Regions from separate parts of the Paenibacillus sp. FSL H8-0259 genome, predicted to be linked through region 4. Evidence: predicted binding sites of a transcription regulator. Region 4 holds the regulator's gene; each other region holds the start of a gene.
What was found. The regulator Rex, encoded in region 4, represses fermentation and respiration genes when NADH is low (regulators of the CRP and FNR family bind a similar motif). The targets are predictions, from matches to a motif close to TTGTGAAATATTTCACAA.
Positions count from the first base shown of each region.

Region 1 (4,751 bases), 250 kb from region 4:
CGGATCTGTGGAACAACTATGAATTCAAGGATCAGATTAACCCTGTCCTGCAGAACCAGTTCATTATTGACGGCAAAGTGTATGGCGTAACGCAAAAGGGTTATGTCACTACAACGATGATTAATAAAAAGATGCTGGATGAAAAAGGTGTAGCCGTCCCTCCAATGGACTGGACCTGGGATGATATGCTGAATACCGCCAAAGGGGTAGCGGATACCAAGAAGGGGATCTCCGGTATTGCTCCAATGGGTAAAGGCAACGAAGCAGGCTGGAACTGGACCAACTTCCTGTTCGAAGCAGGCGGTGAAATCCAGAAGATTGAAGGCGGCAAGGTTGTGGCTACATTCAATTCGGATGCCGGTGTGAAGGCGCTGGATTTCTATAAGAAGCTGAGATGGGAAGCCAAAGCTGTTCCTCAGGACTGGGCGCTTGGCTGGGGCGATGCTGTAGGCGCGTTCCAGCAGGGACGTACTGCTATGGTAATGGCCGGATCTGACGGTGTTATTGAGCAGGCGCTAAACCAGGGCGGACTCAAGCCTGAAGATGTTCTTACTTACCCGATGCCAGCTGCTGAAAAAGGCGGCAAGCATACCGGCGTACTCGGCGGTGACTATCTGGTTATCAATCCGAACGCCAGCAAAGACGAGCAGGAAATGGCCTTCCGCTATATTACTTTCGATTACTTCTCTGACAAAGGCCTTGAAGCTCTTGACGCGATTATCAGCCAGCGCAAAACGGACGGCAAATACTACATCCCGCCGCTCCTTGATTACTATGCTGCTGATTCCGACTTCGGCAAGAAGACCAAAGCTGTCTATGACAAGTACGACATCGTTTATCAATACAGCCCTGAAATTATGGCGCTGCTGGATGGTAAGCCTGAAGCGCAATACAATACTCAGGATTACTATGCAACCATGTCCAATGTAATCCAGGAGCTGTTCTCTAAGGATGGTACAGATTCCAAAGCCCAGCTCGACGCTGCCGCCAAAACTGTTCAAGAGAAATTCTTCGATACTATCAAAGTGGAATAGTCACTTGCTGAATGAGTGGTTACGATGCTTGATAGAGGATTTATAACGCTAAGGCAGGAGACCTGGTCTCCTGCCTTTTTGCTTGCTCTGATTTATATTTATACTTCTATGTAAGAGAATGCGGCAGGAGAGTAGAGTTGACGAAGATTAGGAAGAACATCAGATAGCACCATTATTCTGGGGGAAAAACAAGGCTGAAGAGCTGGATTCAAGAAAAGCAGGGGAGGCTAGAGGGCGGGCGTTCGCAAATCGGACAAATATAAATGAATTATCACACAACAAATGGAAAATAGACTAGAATATGATCGAATGAAAGCGCTTTGAAAACAAATCAAAAAAAACTTTATACTTTGTGAAAGATTTCACTATACAAGGTGAAAAGGATATGATAAGATAAATGTGTAGAGAAAAACAACCTAAAAATTGACAGGAGGACGAGGGAGATGGCAGTTAAAAACGAAGTCGCCGCCCAAGTGAAACAAACCACCGCTGAAGAATATATTCAGACTTTGGTGGATAAAGCAAAGAAAGCTCATGAAGCGTTCATGGGACTGGATCAAGAGCAAACTAACACAATCGTTCATGCAATGGCGTTGGCCGGACTCGACAAACATATGTACCTGGCTAAGCTGGCCGTTGAAGAAACAGGACGCGGTGTCTATGAAGACAAAATTACGAAGAACATCTTCTCAACTGAATATATCTGGCACGGAATTAAGTACGACAAGACAGTAGGTGTTATTGAGGATAACGTTTATGACAACTTCCAGAAGATTGCTGAGCCTGTCGGAATCATTATGGGTATCACACCGGTAACCAACCCAACATCCACCACGATGTTTAAAGCTTTGATTTCCGCTAAGACACGTAACCCTATTATATTCGGATTCCACCCTTCAGCGCAAGAGTGTAGTGCGGCAGCAGCCAAAATTCTACATGATGCAGGTGTGAAGGCTGGCGCTCCTGAGAACTTCATCCAATGGATCGAACTTCCGACCATGGACAAAACAAACGCACTGATGAACAATCCTGACGTTGCACTGATTCTGGCAACCGGCGGATCGGCAATGGTTAAAGCGGCTTACAGCTGCGGCAAACCGGCACTCGGCGTAGGTCCTGGTAACGTTCCTGCTTTCATTGAGAAGAGTGCTGACATTGATCAGGCAGTGACAGACATTATCCTTTCCAAAACATTCGATAATGGTATGATCTGTGCTTCCGAGCAAGCGGTTATCATTGAAGAAGCGATTTTTGACCAAGTGAAGAAGAAAATGATTGCGAACGGCTGCTACTTTGTAAATAAAGAAGAAGCTGCCAAGCTGACAAGCGGCGCAATGAATGTAGAAAAATGTGCGGTTAACCCGGCTATCGTCGGCCAATCCGCTGTGAAGATCGCTGAAATGTGCGGAATTCAGGTTCCTGCCGGCACGAAGATCCTGGTAGCTGAACTTGAAGGCGTAGGTACCAAATATCCGTTGTCCGCTGAGAAGCTGAGCCCGGTTCTGGCTTGCTACAAAGTGAAGAACGCAGACCAGGGTATCGAACGCGCAGCTGAAATCGTTGAATTTGGCGGCATGGGCCACAGCTCGGCTATCCACTCGAACAACGAAGAAGTAATCATGAAGTTCTCCAACCGTCTGCAAACCGGACGTATTCTCGTCAACTCGCCATCCACACACGGCGCAATCGGCGATATTTACAATACTAATATCCCTTCATTGACACTGGGCTGCGGATCTTATGGACGCAACTCTGTATCGCAAAACGTGACTGCAATCAATCTGATCAACGTGAAAAGGGTGAACCGTCGTACCGTGAATATGCAATGGTTTAAAGTACCTGACAAGATTTACTTCGAAAAGGGATCCACACAGTACCTGGCCAAAATGCCTGATATCACTCGCGTAGCTATTATTACTGACCCTATGATGGTTAAACTGGGCTATGTGGAAAGAGTTGAGCATTACCTGCGTCAACGCCAGACTCCGGTAGCGATCGAAGTGTTCTCGGAAGTTGAACCGGATCCATCGACAACTACTGTAGAAAAAGGCGCTGCAATGATGAACAGATTCCAGCCGGACTGCATCATCGCACTCGGCGGCGGTTCCCCAATGGATGCTGCAAAAGGAATGTGGTTGTTCTATGAACACCCGGATGCAGACTTTAACGGCTTGAAACAGAAGTTCATGGATATCCGCAAACGGGTATACAAATTCCCTAAGCTCGGCAACAAAGCGAAATTCGTTGCGATTCCAACAACTTCCGGTACAGGTTCTGAAGTAACTTCGTTCGCAGTTATCACAGACAAGACAACTGGCAATAATACTAAGTATCCGCTTGCTGATTATGAGCTGACTCCAGACGTAGCTATTATTGATCCGGAGTTTGTATACAGCTTACCGAAAACTGCTGTTGCCGATACAGGTATGGATGTATTGACACATGCAATTGAAGCTTATGTATCTGTAATGGCCAGTGACTATTCCGATGGTCTGGCAATCAAAGCCATTCAACTGGTATTCCAGTGGCTGGAGAAATCCGCACTGCAAGGCGACAAGCTTGCCCGCGAAAAAATGCACAACGCTTCGACTCTGGCAGGTATGGCTTTCGCTAATGCATTCCTGGGTATCAACCACAGCTTGGCGCACAAATGGGGCGGACAGTATCACACAGCACATGGCCGTACCAATGCCATCCTGATGCCGCATGTTATCCGTTACAATGCCAAGAAACCTACGAAGTTCGCTTCGTTCCCTAAATATTCGCACTTTGTAGCTGACGAACGGTATGCTGAAATTGCCCGTATCCTGGGATTGCCAGCACGCACAACCGAAGAAGGCGTAACCAGCCTGATCAATGCAATCCGCGACATGAACAAAAAACTCGGTATCGAAGAATCCTTCTCGGCTCTTGGCTTTGATCCTAAGGACTTCGAATCCCGTGTAGATTACCTGGCTGACCGTGCATTTGAAGACCAATGTACAACTGCCAATCCAAAAATGCCGCTGGTATCTGAACTTGCTGATGTATACCGCAACGCATTCTACGGAAGATTCGACAACTAATTTAAGATTGTCTGGCAAAGAACAAGGTTAAAGGTTAATATGGAACTGGATGGAAGTGACAAATATCACCGAAAGAGTGATATTTGTCACAGTCCTTTTTCAGAAAATAAACTAAAATGTTTATATAAACAACGATCCCAGTTATGAAGCCGCGATTGTGAATTTTATAACAACCAATAGCTATGGGATCACGAGACACGGGATTAACCTTCAAGCCCGCGATCTCTACAAATATACTAAATATAAATGGAGGGATTTAGCATGTCGGTGATTGAAAGAGAAGTACAAGAGGTTAAGTCGGGTTGGAGAAGTTTTACAAAAGGTACATGGGCTAAGAAAGTTGACGTTAATAACTTTATTGCCAAGAACATCAAGCCTTATGAAGGAAATGAAGAATTCCTGGTAGGTCCTACCAGCAACACCACTGAACTGTGGAAGATTATCTCCCAGCTTAGCAAGGAAGAAAGAGAAAGAGGCGGAGTATGGGATGTGTCCCTCGATACTGTCTCCACGATCACTTCCCACAATCCAGGCTACATCGACAAGGATAAGGAACAAATTGTCGGCGTTCAGACTGATGCTCCTTTCAGACGTTCCATTCAACCGTTCGGCGGTATCAAAATGATGATCGACGCTACTAAAGCTTATGGCT
Region 1 covers NZ_CP150147.1:5,442,313-5,447,063, reverse strand. Annotated here, with positions in the region: gene NSU01_RS23670 (extracellular solute-binding protein) at 1-1,034, shown strand, start outside; gene adhE (bifunctional acetaldehyde-CoA/alcohol dehydrogenase) at 1,478-4,099, shown strand; gene pflB (formate C-acetyltransferase) at 4,361-4,751, shown strand, end outside.
Region 1: the regulator Rex is predicted to act here: its motif matches at 1,385-1,402, upstream of adhE (bifunctional acetaldehyde-CoA/alcohol dehydrogenase).

Region 2 (4,751 bases), 2.6 Mb from region 4:
CTTCCCAGTAGGCATAATGCTCAACCGGATAGACGCAGACGGCCTTGTCGGGGCCCCCGTGGTTTACCAGATCCGCTTGCCCGTCCCCGTCGAAGCCTTCAGCATGAAGCTCCAGCGGGCCGTGGACCGGCAGCTTGTAGATTCCCGTTTCCAGCGGTTTGCCGCGGTAATCCACGGTCTTCGGCTTGCCTACATTTAGTGAGACGACTTCCATCTTGATTCCTCCTAGTCCAGCATGCAGCTCATGAATACCTCATCTACATATCTTCCGCCCAGATAGAACTCCTCCCGCAGCCGTCCCTCCTCCTCGAATCCGCATTTGCGGTAGAACGAGAGTGCCGGTGTATTGCAGGAGAGCACACGCAGGCGCAGCTTACGGATTCCATTCTCTGCAGCATGGCGCTTGATCTCCGCGATCAGCCGGCTGCCTACACCCAGGCGCTGGAAGCGCGGATGTACGGCAATATTAACCTCGCATACATGGCGGTTGCTCTCCATTCCGCTGGGACAGCCGAAGCCGACATACCCGCATAGCTCCCCGTCCTGCAAGGCTACAAGCTGGGAGCCGGGCGGTGCATGCAGCAGATAATCCTCCCGGGAGCGCCACATCAGCGGACCGGGTGTTGTCTCCTCTGTCCAGATCATATTATCGAGAATGATCAGCTCACGGGCATCCCTGATTTCAGAGGGACGGATGGTGAAAGCCGAATCCCTGTTTAGTTGTTGCATAGCTTCTACACCCCTTGCCTTGCTAAGCAGATAATAAAAGGATTAGTTACAGCGCAGCCGTTTATGCAGCATTACCCCGGAGCTTCACGCTCCCGCGGTTAACGTAGGCATGGACCGCGAAGAATCCCACGGACAGAACCGCCATCCCGCAGGCCAGCCAGCCTGTCGGCGCAAGGCCGCCTCTGTCGAATTGAATCCCCATCAGATACGGGCCGATAACCCGGCCGACCGCGCCGATACCGCCGCTAAGCCCGAGATAGAAGGGCGCACTGCGCTGGGCATGCTCCGAGATGAAGGATGGCATGGCCGGAGAGATCAGCATCTCACCCAGTGTAGCCAGCACCATCGCCAGCAGCATGCCCGGGTAGCTCGGCATGAACAGTATAACCGCATACCCGCCCAGATAGAATACGGCGCTTGCTGTCATCTGCGCAGTAGAAGTCCCTGCGAACCAGCGTTTGATCAGACTGACCAGCGGCTGCGCGGCAAAGATAAGTACGCCGTTCAGCGTCCAGAGGAAGCCGTATAACTGCTTCGACCAGCCTTCTGAAATAATAAACGGCGATACTCCGGTATTCCAGATCGAATTGCCGATCAGCAGAAACATCGAACCAATAGCCATGTACAGATAAATCCGCGTATGCCCCAGCAGCTTCCAGCCTGACGCTTCCCCCTGCGGGTGTTTCTTCTGTATTGTCTCATGGGACGGCGACGGTGCTGTCCCCACCCTGCGCAGATAAACAAAGAAGAATCCGGCAAACACCGCCGAAGTCACACCGTTCAGCACAAAGCTCAGCATATAATTGCCCAGGAATCCGCTCAGTGCGGTACCCAGTGCTACCCCGATATTGTTCGAGACATAGACGATATTGAACAGCTCTCCGCGCTGCTCCGCGAACCGGAAGCCGATAAAGGCCTGAATAGCCGGTAGAGACAGAGAGTTGAACAACCCCATCAGGCCCATAACTATAATGAATATACTCCAGCTGCCGCTTGCCCAAGGAAGAGCAAACAGGGTCAGCGCGTTCATAGCCAGTGCTCCGACAATCAGGCGGTTTACCCCTACCTTGTGATACAAAGATCCGCCCAGCAATTGCCCGGCAATCCCCCCGAGGGATTGAACCAGCAGAACAATTCCCGCATCTTTCATACTGCGTCCCAGCTCATCAAATACATACATCGTAACCAGCGGCCACATCAGCGCACTGCCGGTTGCATTAATGAGACTGGCAATCAAGAACACTTTGACTTCCTTCGGATAGGCCTGCAAAAATCTCATAACTTGTCTTTCATCCCCTGTAACATAGGTGTCATTAATCCATCCAGTATCATCTGAAAACAGGATGACGGGCAAGTTCTCGCGTTAACGCTTTATCGCATAGCATCATTGAATTCACTGCTGCGAAATTCCCAATCACTTCCCGCCTGCCGTGCTATTTATATTCTATAACTGCAGCTTCTGCACGTAAAGAAAATAGGTGGAAATGACCTGATTCGTTCCCCGCAGGCCAGGGTAATAGTGCATATGAAACACTCCCTATTTATTCGCCGTGAATCCGATTTCGTTCCCCCGAGTCGGATATGCACGGCGAATTTTGTTTTGCCCTGAAGTTATTCCAGGCAGAGCCGGGCTAACAAAAAACACTCCCTTTCTCTCTGCGATTCCCAAAAACAGGGTGCCGAGAAGCCAGGAAGTGCTGGGGCCAAACTATTGAACATGCCGGTCATTACCGGCGGATTTTGAATTAAGCGTGTTTCTTCACACCTGCAGCGGAGATTCCTTCAACAGCCGTTACAGCTGCCGGCTCCTTACGCAGGTAAGCCATCCAGTAAGCCGCTGCGACGAAGATCGCGCCGCCCGTAAGATTGCCCAGCCATACCGGGGCAAAGTTGGCGAAATACTGCGCCCACGTGAAATGTCCTTCGAAGATGGCAGCAGGGATAAGGAACATGTTAGCTACAACGTGCTGGAAGCCGATGGCTACAAACGCCATTGTCGGGAACCAGATACCGAGGATTTTGCCGCTGAAATTATCTGCTCCATAGGAGAGCCACACTGCCAGCGCCACGAGCCAGTTACAGCCGATCCCGGAGATAAAGGCCTGCAGGAAGGTCGCATCAATCTTGTGCTCAGCCATACTCACCAGCTTCTCCAGATACACCCCGTCCGATGTAAGGCCAACGACATGACCGAAGAAATAAGCAACGAACAAGGCTCCTGCCAGGTTGCTGAGTGTAATCAGCACCAGGTTCTTAATCACTTCCCAGAACGAAATCTTCTTCGCAATAAAAGCAAGCGGCACCGCCATCATGTTGCCTGTCAGCAGCTCGCCTCCGGCAAGCAGCACCAGTATCAGCCCTACCGGGAATACCGCAGCTCCGATGAAGTTAGCGATGGACCCCCACTCGGCAGGCGCACCGGCAATGACACGAATATCCAGCAAAAATCCGAGCGCGATAAACGCTCCTCCCAGGAAACCAAGAATAAGTACAGTGCTGAGCGGATTGTGCGCTTTCTTGACTCCGTTCTCTACCGTTACTTCGGCGATCCCCTGCGGTTTGTTATAAGCCATGATTCCTATCCCCTTCTAATTACTTAAAATTTGTTCCTTTATGCCATTGTAACGTGATCACAATCACATTAACGTGATAAAAATCACTCTCAGAAAACCTAAGTGAAAGTTTTCACTGACATGTCAAATTTACCATAAAAGGTTAGGCGGCGGAATATTTTTCTCATTCGGACCCGGAATTAATAGTTAAAACCATAAAAAAAAGGAGCCCTTAACGGGCCCCGGCGAAATCAGGCGTGATTAGACATGCACTGGTTCTTTAACGGCAACTGTCTTGGGCAGTGCCTGAAGTCCTGCAGTGTTCAGGAAGTTCCAAGGCTTGTTGTAGTGCGGCTGGAAGAAGAAATCAATGAAGGCCAGCTGGTCCACGGTCATTTTATTCTGAATACAAACCGATACGGTATTGATCGACTGCGTCAGATCCATCTTGGACATAATCTGTGCCCCAAGAATGCGGCGGGTCGCACGTTCGAATACGACTTTTACCTGAACCTGCTCGAATGTCGGCATAAACTCCGGACGGTAGTTGTCAATCAGCATAACACTTTCAGCATCCATACCTTCGGCTTTGGCGGCATCCTCGGTAAGTCCGGTTCCGGCAATATTGTCTTCATAAATCTTGATGCCTGATGTTCCCTGCGTACCCATATAAGGAATCGTATTCGAGACCAGATTGCGGGCTACCAGTGTCCCCATGCGTACAGCGTTCGTGGCGAGCGGAATATAGGCATGTTTACCGGTCGGGTTGTAATGAATCGCACAGCTGTCACCAGCGGCATATACATCCGGCAGGCTGGTCTGCATGTAATCGTTGACCATAATCGCACCGTTCGGAAGCATATCGACTTGACCCTTGAGCAGCTCTGTATTCGGACGGAAGCCGATGCAGAGAATGACCAGATCGGTTTCATGCTCTCCCTTGCTTGTAATGACCTTGGTCACTTTGCCGTTCTCTCCGGCGAATGCTGCGACTTTCTCACCAAGCGCAAGCTTGATGCCATGCTCTTCAAGTGATTGTTGAATCGGAGCCGTGAATTCTTCATCGAGATATTTACTCAGAATGCGGTCTTCCCCGTCGATCAGGGTAACTTCCTTGCCGTTCATCTGAAAAGCTTCAACCAGCTCAACGCCGATATATCCGGCTCCGACTACTGTAATTCTTTTCACCTTCTGCGCTTGTTCAATAATGGTGTTGGAGTGATTATAATTCTTCGAGAGCAGAATCCCCTCCAGCTCTATACCTTCCAGCTTAGGCACAATCGGCCATGAGCCTGTTGTCATAATCAGCTTGTCGTACGTATCTTCAAATTCTTCACCTGTAGCGAGGTTGTGGGCCTTCAATGTTTTGCGGGCGGTATCCACATTCGTCACTTCATGGCGCATCTTCGTTTGCACACCCAGTGCTGCAAGCTGTTCCGGGGAAGAATAGAACAATCCCTGCGGGTCCTT
Region 2 covers NZ_CP150147.1:7,764,180-7,768,930, forward strand. Annotated here, with positions in the region: gene NSU01_RS33395 (MOSC domain-containing protein) at 1-214, opposite strand, end outside; gene NSU01_RS33400 (GNAT family N-acetyltransferase) at 226-729, opposite strand; gene NSU01_RS33405 (MFS transporter) at 791-2,008, opposite strand; gene NSU01_RS33410 (formate/nitrite transporter family protein) at 2,475-3,302, opposite strand; gene NSU01_RS33415 (FAD-dependent oxidoreductase) at 3,543-4,751, opposite strand, start outside.
Region 2: the regulator Rex is predicted to act here: its motif matches at 3,403-3,420, upstream of NSU01_RS33410 (formate/nitrite transporter family protein).

Region 3 (4,751 bases), 160 kb from region 4:
ATCAGCTGTGCGGTACTAATTGCCCGGTCAGCGCTCCGTGGGGAGACTTCGGCAGGGGAAGTGCTTGCCTTCATCATCCTGATGGGACGTGTTCAGTGGCCATTCGTCCATATGTCGCAGACATGGGGCGGAGTACAGGAATCTCTCGGGGCAGCTGACCGTGTATTTGAGATTCTTGATGCTCCCCGGGAAGGGGCAGCATCTAGCGATGAACAGGATTCTGCTACCGCATCCGCTGCGGTAGCCGCCGCTGAAGCAACCGCCTTGGCGGAAGCTGCTGCACTAAGCATACAGGGGCTGCACTACAGCTTCGCGGGACCCCAGTCCAGGGAGGGAACCTGTCTGAGCGGGATCCACCTTGAGCTGAAGTATGGCGAGACGGTTGCCGTTGTCGGCCCCAGCGGCTCGGGCAAGACGACACTTGTACGGTTGTGCTGCGGACTCTATGAACCGGAGGCCGGCAGTATTACCGTGTGCGGTTATGGTGTGCATGATCACCTGGAGGCGGCGCGCCTGAGGATCTCCTATGTGCCGCAGAATCCTTACCTGTTCTCCGGCAGCATCCGGGATAATCTCGCGTTCAGCGATGAACATGCCAGCGATGAAGAAATCCGGGAAGCTGCCCGCCTGGCAGGTGCAGATGAATTTATTATGCGGCTGCCTGAAGGATACGACACGCTGATCGGTGAACACGGCTCTACTTTATCAGGCGGTCAACGGCAGCGCCTCGCCATCGCCAGAGCTTTTCTGCGTAATGCCCCGCTCCTGCTGCTGGATGAAGCTACTTCAGCACTCGACAACGAGTCCGAACGGCTGGTTCAGCAATCGCTTGATCTGTTGATGAAAGACCGGACCACCCTCGTGATTGCCCACAGGCTCTCAACGGTAAGGGAGGCTTCGCGGATCATTGTTCTGGATCATGGAAGAATTGTTGAAGAAGGCACACATGATGCGCTCATTGAACAGGATGGGCTCTATGCGGAGCTGTATCATTTACAGTTTAGAACAGCACCGGTTGAAGAATTGGAATCCGCATCCTATGCGAAATCCCTTACTTCAGTATTACCGGCATAACATCAGTTCTCCCGGGAAAACAAATCACAATTACAGACGAAGACCCCGAAGGTCCGTGTCACCACGGCGGCCGGAGTCTTCGTCTCTTTTCAGACTCAAATAGAAATGTTGTACGTTTTGCAACTTTGATACTTAGATACCCGGATACTCGGGAAGATTGTTGTATGAAATGCAGGAATTCTCCCAATTAACGGCTTGTTCACGGAGGAATGCTGCATTGTGTACAACAATTTGCGATTAGGGCTGATATTACAAGGGAATTGTTGTATTTCGTGCAACACTCCCGCCATTGAAGGTTATGCGAAGCCCCTGCACTTTTTATTTTGAACCACCTAGCGGAATCGCCCCGCTGTCTCTGGCGTCTGTTATGATTTTGGAAGCGGCCACTTCCCCGTCCTCATCAAACCCTTCAATCTCAAACGGGACACCCGCCGTAACCGGCTGAAAAGCGAACCAAATCGTCCGGTCTGATCCGACTTTAATCAGCTTTGCTTCGGATGTATCCGTTCCTGCCTCCTTCTGCTCGACTGTAATATGCTGAATGGACGGGTTCAGAACATCTCCGATCACCATGGGAAATGGAGTCGAAATATGCTCCAGTTCAGGAAAACACATATAATTTATTGCAGAGCTCTCCGGACCTCCGCCCATTCCGTAGCCGCCTCCCCATACCCACTTCCATCCGAGCCAGGTTTTGCGGACATACTCTACTTGAAGATTACTGCTGCCTTGCTGCCCCGGCCGGGTAAGAAATACCAGCTCCCCTCTGGCTGCAGGCTCCTGATGAATTACAGTCATCGTGTCAGAGGCGCGGAACAGCCGGACAGCTTCTTCCGGACTTTTGCCAAGTGGAATCTGGAGGGTCTGGTCCATTCCGAGTGAGCGGGACATCCGCTGGTCAGACCATCCGCCCGGTCTTTCATACATATACAAAAGTAAATAGAGTACGGCTACGGAAGCTAGAATCACTCCGGCAGCCATTCCCAATCTCCGGCTATTCTTCATGAATAATTGCATCCCCTGTCCCATGTGTTTGCGCTTACAATACCTTCCATAATACTATAGAATATTTCAGCGCAGAATACAAAAAAGCCCGTAGAGCAAGCCCCAAAGGGCCTGTCTACAGGCTGTTTGCAATCCATTCTAATATTGTAACTGCTATATTAGGTTTGAATTATTTAACTTCATTTGCTCCGGTTACTTTGCCTTCGATCACAGCAGTAGCCTTCACATCTTCACTTGCATAGTAGAGGTTACCGTCGATAGTAGCATCTTTGTACAGGTTGAATCCGTTAGCTTCTACATATACGTCACCTTTGATTGTACCGCCTTGAACGCGGAAGTTCTCGCTCTGTACAGTTACTTTAGGTGCTGTCAGTGTGTAGGTAGCTGTAACCTTGTGATCTGCATCTTGTGCATACAGGGCAAGCTTACGGTAGATCGCTGCAGATGCATCGCCTTTGTCATGGAATTCACCGGCTACAACAACATCTTTGTCAACGGTCAGATCGTTCAGGATTGCTACAATCCAGTTGCCGCTTTCGCTTACAGCAGCAGTGAAGGCATCTGCCTGGTTAACAATCGAAGCTGTGCTTTTTGCATCAGTCTGCTCTGTGGCTGGAGCTGTTGTTGCTGCTGCACCTGCATTATTAGCTGCGTTATTATTATTCGATCCACAACCCGACAACAATGCTGCTGATACCCCTGCTACTACTAGAACTTTGAATAATTTCATTTTTAATTCCCCCTGTTTCTTTTAATTAACTTTATTATATATTAAAATTTTTATGATAACAACGTGATAGTTTTCACAATATTGTGTCTTTTTTCACAAAGAAACATTTTAATTGTTTCATATCGTGCAAAATGCAGGTATTTCATGCTTATTTGTCTAATTTTGTTCGCGAACCCTCAGCGGCTCCAGCGGCTGATCCTTTCAATTCTAAAGCCTCCCACTCCTCTCTAAGCAGCCCCATTCGAATAGAATCGTAGAACTGCCCATCGTAGTAACGGCATTTCCGGAGTCTTGCTTCCATCGTCATGCCTAATTTCACCCCGGTCCTGATCATCCGCTCATTCCCGGACCATGTGGTATAGCCTACACGGACCAGCGGATACGCATTGAACAGATGACCGATCCACAGTCTGAGAGCTTTAGTCCCGTAACCGCTGCTCCAATAGGCAGGATCATAGATGATAATACCCATTTCCAGCCAAAGGGATGGCTCATGCTCCCAATAGTAACTGACGTCGCCAATAACCCCGCCCTCTACTTCTATTACCCAATTTTTTCCGCATCCAACAATCTCCGCTCTGTTCCCATAATACTCTTCCCACGGAATCCGCTTGTGTTCGTAGTAAGGTGCATCCCATTTCTTCCACTCCGGTGCTTCCTCTTTGTGTGAGAGCTCCCACAGTCTGAATAGATCCCCTTCAGCTATCGGCCGAATCTGCAATTCATTTTCCTGATACATAGATTTCCTCCGTTGCCGCTAATATTTTACATACTGATATTATATTAACTGAACTGCTGAAGCTGTTGCTGGTAGTGAACATTTATAATTAAGGAATACTGAATGTAACGGCTGCTGTAAACTTTTCACGGAACTTAGCGTTGTATAGGGGAAGGGGGCAGGACATGGCCAAAGAAACCATTCATCACTTTCTGCAGCAAGCCGGAACTTTGCTATACCGGTATTTGAGGAAACGCGGACTCGCCCGCGAGGATGCTGAAGATATCGTTCAGGACACCTGTTATAAATACTTAACCTATCAGGATGGTATCGGCCCGAAACAAGTCATGGGCTGGATGTTCCGTGTCGCCACCAATCAGTTCTATGATCTCAAGCGAAAAGACAAACGTCATCCGGCGGTCGATGTTGACGATATCCAGCTTCTTTCTTTAACCCATCTGCCGGAGATCCAGCTGCTGAGGCGGGAAACCGCACAGAATATCCGCGACACGCTGTCTATGCTCTCTGAGCAGCATCAGGAGCTGCTGATTCTCAAATATGAGCTGAACCTTACTTACAAGGAGCTCTCGTCCCTGTACGGTATGAATGAGAACACGCTCAAAACTCATGTTACACGCGCCAAAAACCAATTCATCAAACATTATGGGGAGGACTATTAAATGGAACAGAATCATGAACAGGACCCGTTTATTTTCGGAGGGAAAGGGGCTCAGCAGATAATCAAAAAAGCCAGACTCCGCTCCACCCTGAAGACCATTGGCATCATTGTTATCGTAACCCCGGTTATTCTCGCCGTTATCTGGTATGGCCTCTACCACTTGAGACTGAACCAGGGAGACAAGGTGCAGTCTGAGATTCTCTGGAAAAATGAGATCAGTGCACCCAATGTGCACATCAGCAACCAGTCGGTGAAATTAGACAGCTTTGGAGGCGAGACCTACAATCAGACTTACAAATGGCTGGGAAATAAACCTTATATCTGGCAGCCCATCGAGGAATCCTATAATCTGCTGGGCCACTCGACCGGCAGGTATGGCGCATTTGGAGCGATTTCTCTCCCGGAACAGCTGAGCGCAGCGTCCACACACCGTTACAACTCTGCCACCGGGGACCGGGAAATGATCTTTTATCATCCGGAGATTGATTATGATTCCTATGAGGACAGCATCAGCCAGCTGAAGCAGCTGGGAGACGATACACTTG
Region 3 covers NZ_CP150147.1:5,035,412-5,040,162, forward strand. Annotated here, with positions in the region: gene NSU01_RS21765 (ABC transporter ATP-binding protein) at 1-1,074, shown strand, start outside; gene NSU01_RS21770 (hypothetical protein) at 1,393-2,079, opposite strand; gene NSU01_RS21775 (polymer-forming cytoskeletal protein) at 2,249-2,809, opposite strand; gene NSU01_RS21780 (GNAT family protein) at 2,958-3,548, opposite strand; gene NSU01_RS21785 (sigma-70 family RNA polymerase sigma factor) at 3,713-4,207, shown strand; gene NSU01_RS21790 (anti sigma factor C-terminal domain-containing protein) at 4,208-4,751, shown strand, end outside.
Region 3: the regulator Rex is predicted to act here: its motif matches at 2,891-2,908, upstream of NSU01_RS21775 (polymer-forming cytoskeletal protein).

Region 4 (4,751 bases):
GAAGCCGGGATTTCCGATGTGGTGGTGACTAACCACTCCAAGTTATTCGCAGATGTTAAGGCCGGGCATCAGCTGCTTCCGGCTTACGAGCATCTCATCATTGATGAGGCGCATCATCTGGAGGACATTGCCGGCAAACATCTCGGAATGCAGATGAAATATTTCACCGTGGCGCATACGCTCACCCGTCTGTACAAGGACAGCCGGAGCGGACAGCTGCCTGCCCTGCGCCAGACCCTGCAGTCGTCCGGCAGTGAGCAGGCTTCGGAATGGAGCGGTGTTATCGACCGGATCTATCCGGATCTGCTTACCGTCAAGGAGTCCTGGGATACACTTAGCGACAAGCTCTTCGGCCTGCTGCCTGAACGCAGCGATGCCGGAGCCGGTGAAGCCGGCCAGCTTGTCGCACGCCTGCAGCCGGGCAAGAAGCCCAAAGAGTGGGAGGAGCTGGCTGCTCTGGAGAATACACTCCATCTCAGCTTGAGTGATATCATCCGCAAGGGTGATAAAATGCTCAGTGAGATGCGTGATACGGACAGCCAGTCCTCTTCGGACAGTCTTGTGACGGATATCGGCGGGTTGTTCAAGGACCTGGCCTCCATCCGGGAGCAGATCCGTTTCTTTATGGGACTGAATGACGAGAATATCGTCTACTGGCTGGAGGGGAGCGGCAATTACCGCGGCAAATCGCTGCAGATGTATGCCGTTCCGGTGGATGTGAGCACCCAGCTCAGGGAGCTGTTCTTCGACAAGAAGAAGAGTATCATCCTGACCTCGGCCACCTTGTCTGTGGATAAGTCATTCCAGTTCATGATAGATAATCTCGGTCTTGGTGAGGCTGCAGAGCAGGGCCGTCTGATGACAGCCCTGCTTCCGTCGCCGTTCAAATACCGTGAGCAGGCACTGCTTGTCATTCCCCGTGATTTCCCGAGTGTCAAGGGAAGCATAGGGGATGCCCGCTTTGTGGATACACTGGTCCATTCTCTGGCAGAAACTGCCGTGGCTACCCGCGGGCGGATGCTGGTGCTCTTCACCTCCTACAAGATGCTGCGCCAGGTCTATGATCCGCTGAAGGAGGCCCTGGCTTCGCAGGATATCGCGGTGCTTGGACAAGGCGTAGAAGGCGGCAGTCGGAGCAAGCTGATCCGGCGGTTCCAGGACAGTACAGCGTCAGTCTTGCTGGGTACGAGCAGCTTCTGGGAAGGTGTAGACATTCCCGGTGAAGCTTTGACCTGTCTGGCCATTGTCAGACTTCCGTTCCAGCCGCCTAATCATCCGCTGGCTGAAGCGAAGTCGGAGCTGCTCCAGGCACAGAAGAAGAATCCGTTCATGAAGCTGTCCGTCCCGCAGGCCGTAATCCGCTTCAAGCAAGGCTTCGGGCGGCTGGTCCGCACCGCGCAGGACCGCGGAATCGTTATTGTATATGATACCAGGGTAATCGAATCTTATTATGGGAAGTATTTCCTGTATTCGCTGCCCGGTCCCAAGATGGAGCATATGCTGACGGATCAGATCGTTCCGCGGATTGCAGAATGGCTTGAAGAAGGCGGGGTTTAATAATCCGTCTCCGGTTGATATTATGTATAAGTAATTATTGTTCTGAAGTCCCGTGCTCCACTGCTGCTGCCCAAACGGGCAGTAGTACCCGGAGCATGGTTCCTATAACCGGCTTATCAAGCAGCATATGCTATCAAACCTAAGTGAATGCTTACGAAGCGAGTTTTGCGAAGTTGAATCAAGCAGCATATGCTATCAAAACTTTTAGGAGGAGAAAACATGAAATCGGATAAAATATCGGAGGCCGTCGTTCGCAGACTCCCAGTGTACCTGCGTTTCCTGAACGATCTCCAAAAACGTGAAATCTCAACAGTTTCTTCTCAGGAGCTGGGACAGAAGCTTGATCTCAACCCCGCCCAGATCCGCAAGGACCTGGCTTATTTTGGTGATTTCGGCAGAAAAGGCATTGGTTATGATGTCTCTTATCTGATTGAGAAGATCAGGCATATTCTCAAGCTGGACCAGCAGATTAATGTAGCTCTGGTAGGTGCAGGTAATCTTGGCCACGCCTTGTCGAATTACAATGCTTACTTGAAGGATACGATGAAGATTACAGCTGTATTTGATGCTTATGAGCCTAAGGTAGGCCAGCAGATCAACTCGTTGACTGTTCAGCCGATGAGTGAGCTGGGGGATACCATCCGTGCACAGGGCATCCGCATCGGGATTATTACCGTTCCGGACAGTGAAGCACAGAACGTTGCTGACATTCTGGTGGATTCGGGCATTGAGGCGATCCTGAATTTTGCGCCTGTCATTCTGAAGACTCCGGCCAATATCCGGATTCATGCCGCCGATTTCACTACGGATCTGCAGAGTCTGGCTTATTATTTGCATGACGGAAAGGACGAAGCTGAAGATGAGCAGCAATAAAACCATTATTAAAAACGGGCGTTTTCTGGTGCCTGGCAGCGAAGAGCCGGTGCTGAGCGGTTATATGACCATCGAAAATGATCTTATTACTTACATAGGTGAAGATAAGCCTGTAATTGAAGAGGATGCCGAGGTTATTGACGGCAGCCGGCTGCTGTTCATGCCGGGTCTCGTCAACACCCACGGCCATGCGGCGATGTCACTGCTGCGCGGCTACGGCGATGATATGGTACTGCAGGCTTGGCTGCAGGAAAAAATGTGGCCGATGGAAGAGAAATTCACCGGTGATGATGTGTACTGGGGAACCTCTTTGTCCGTTCTTGAGATGCTGAAGGGCGGCACTACGACCTTCCTCGATATGTATGACCATATGGACCGGGTTGCTGAGGTTACCGAGCAGTCAGGCATCCGTGCTGTACTTATGCGCGGTGTTATTGGCCTTTGTCCGGAAGAGGTGCAGAATCACAAGCTCGCGGAGGCGATTGCTTTTGCCCGGAACTGGCATGGCAAGGCTGACGGCAGAATTACTGCAATGCTCTCGCCGCATGCGCCTTACACCTGTCCTCCGGAGTTTTTCATGAAGTTTGTCCAGGCGGCTCATGATCTTGATCTGCCGATGCACACGCATATGTCCGAAACGCGTCATGAAGTGGAGCAGAATGTGGCCGATTACGGCCTGCGTCCGGTCGCTCATCTGGAGAAGCTGGGAATGTTCACCCGGCCGTCCCTGATCGCCCATGGTGTTCATCTGAACGATGAAGAGATTGAGATTCTGGCCCGCCACAATGTTGGTGTATCCCACAATCCCGGCAGCAATCTGAAGCTGGCCAGCGGAGTAGCCCGTGTTCCTGAGCTTCTTAGAGCAGGAGTTAAGGTCTCCCTGGGTACGGACGGTGCGGCAAGCAACAACAACCTGGATATGTTCGAAGAAATGCGGCTGGCCGCGCTGATCCACAAAGGTGTAAGCGGTGATCCTACAGCAGTACCGGCTCCAGAGGCGCTGCTGATGGCGACCGAATATGGTGCACAGTCTATTTTCCTGAACCAGGTAGGCCGGCTTGCAGCAGGGATGAAAGCCGACTTCATTGCGATTGATATTGATCAGCCGCACTTGCTGCCGCATACCGATCTTTTGTCCCATGCGGTATATTCAGCCAGTGCCAAGGATGTGGAGCATGTCTGGGTGAACGGCAAACAGGTTGTGAAGCACGGACAATGTCTGACACTAGATGAAGAAGCTATCCGCCGCAAAGCGCAGGAAACGTTCGAGGGACTGCTTAAACGGTAATACAGGTTTAAAGGGAAAGGAAGCTGCATGTTGAAGAAGAGGAGAAAATGGCTTCCGCTGGGGATTTCCCTGGTTCTGCTCCTTCTGTTCGGACTAAGCCAGTTTTATGCCTACATTATGAAGGATCAGTGGAACGAGCGGAGTGAAGCCAAAGAGATTGCCAGAGCGCGGGCCGGCTTAACTGAGGTAACCAAAGCACAGAAATCCGTCTGGGATGAAAATGCGATATACTGGGTGCTTACCGGAAAAAATGATGCAGGAACCGAGCTGATGGTTTGGGTCCGTTTTACCAAGGAAGGCCAGCCAGCCGGAGGCGCCAACGATTTATACGCGGAGGAGCTCAGCAAAGGGACTTCTGAGGCGCAAATCCGTGATATTATAGCTGCCCAGCTTCCGGGTATTACGATTAAGCGGCTGCTGCCGGGAGTGTATAACGGAGAATATGCCTGGCAGCTGTTCTACAAAAAGGACGGCAGGTTCTATTACAGCTTCTATCGCTTCACAGACGGCAGTGCCATCGGTGAAGGGTACAGCCTGCCCAACCGGTAAGCGGCAGCAAGAATGGTCTACAGCAGGAGCGGGAGGACAGTTGAACTGTTCTCCCGCTTTTTATATTAATATAAGCCGTAATTTAAAAGGTTCTTCAAGGGAGAGAACAATCAATAACTATTCTTGGACTTGTGGCCTACTTGGAGCTATGGCTTAATAATAGGGGAGGAATAGATGAATCCATTTCGATGGCATGACAGCTGGATAGCATTAATCAGTATATACGATGATGCATACCGGATTGTCATATCGGAAGTATTCATTCCCGGCATCTGCTTCATACATAATTGACATTCAGGAGGATCATAAATTTGGAAATTCTAGCCTATTTAGATCAGGCGGTAACGTTGTTCAAAGAGGAGCTGGGGGCAAATTTGTCCGGGATTTATCTGCACGGTTCGCTGGCCATGGGCTGTTTTCATCCGGATAAAAGTGATATTGATCTGCTGATTGTCGTACACGACAAGCTGCCTGTAGAGGTCAG
Region 4 covers NZ_CP150147.1:5,196,253-5,201,003, reverse strand. Annotated here, with positions in the region: gene dinG (ATP-dependent DNA helicase DinG) at 1-1,557, shown strand, start outside; gene NSU01_RS22465 (redox-sensing transcriptional repressor Rex) at 1,777-2,430, shown strand; gene NSU01_RS22460 (amidohydrolase) at 2,417-3,718, shown strand; gene NSU01_RS22455 (DUF5590 domain-containing protein) at 3,746-4,267, shown strand; gene NSU01_RS22450 (aminoglycoside adenylyltransferase domain-containing protein) at 4,579-4,751, shown strand, end outside.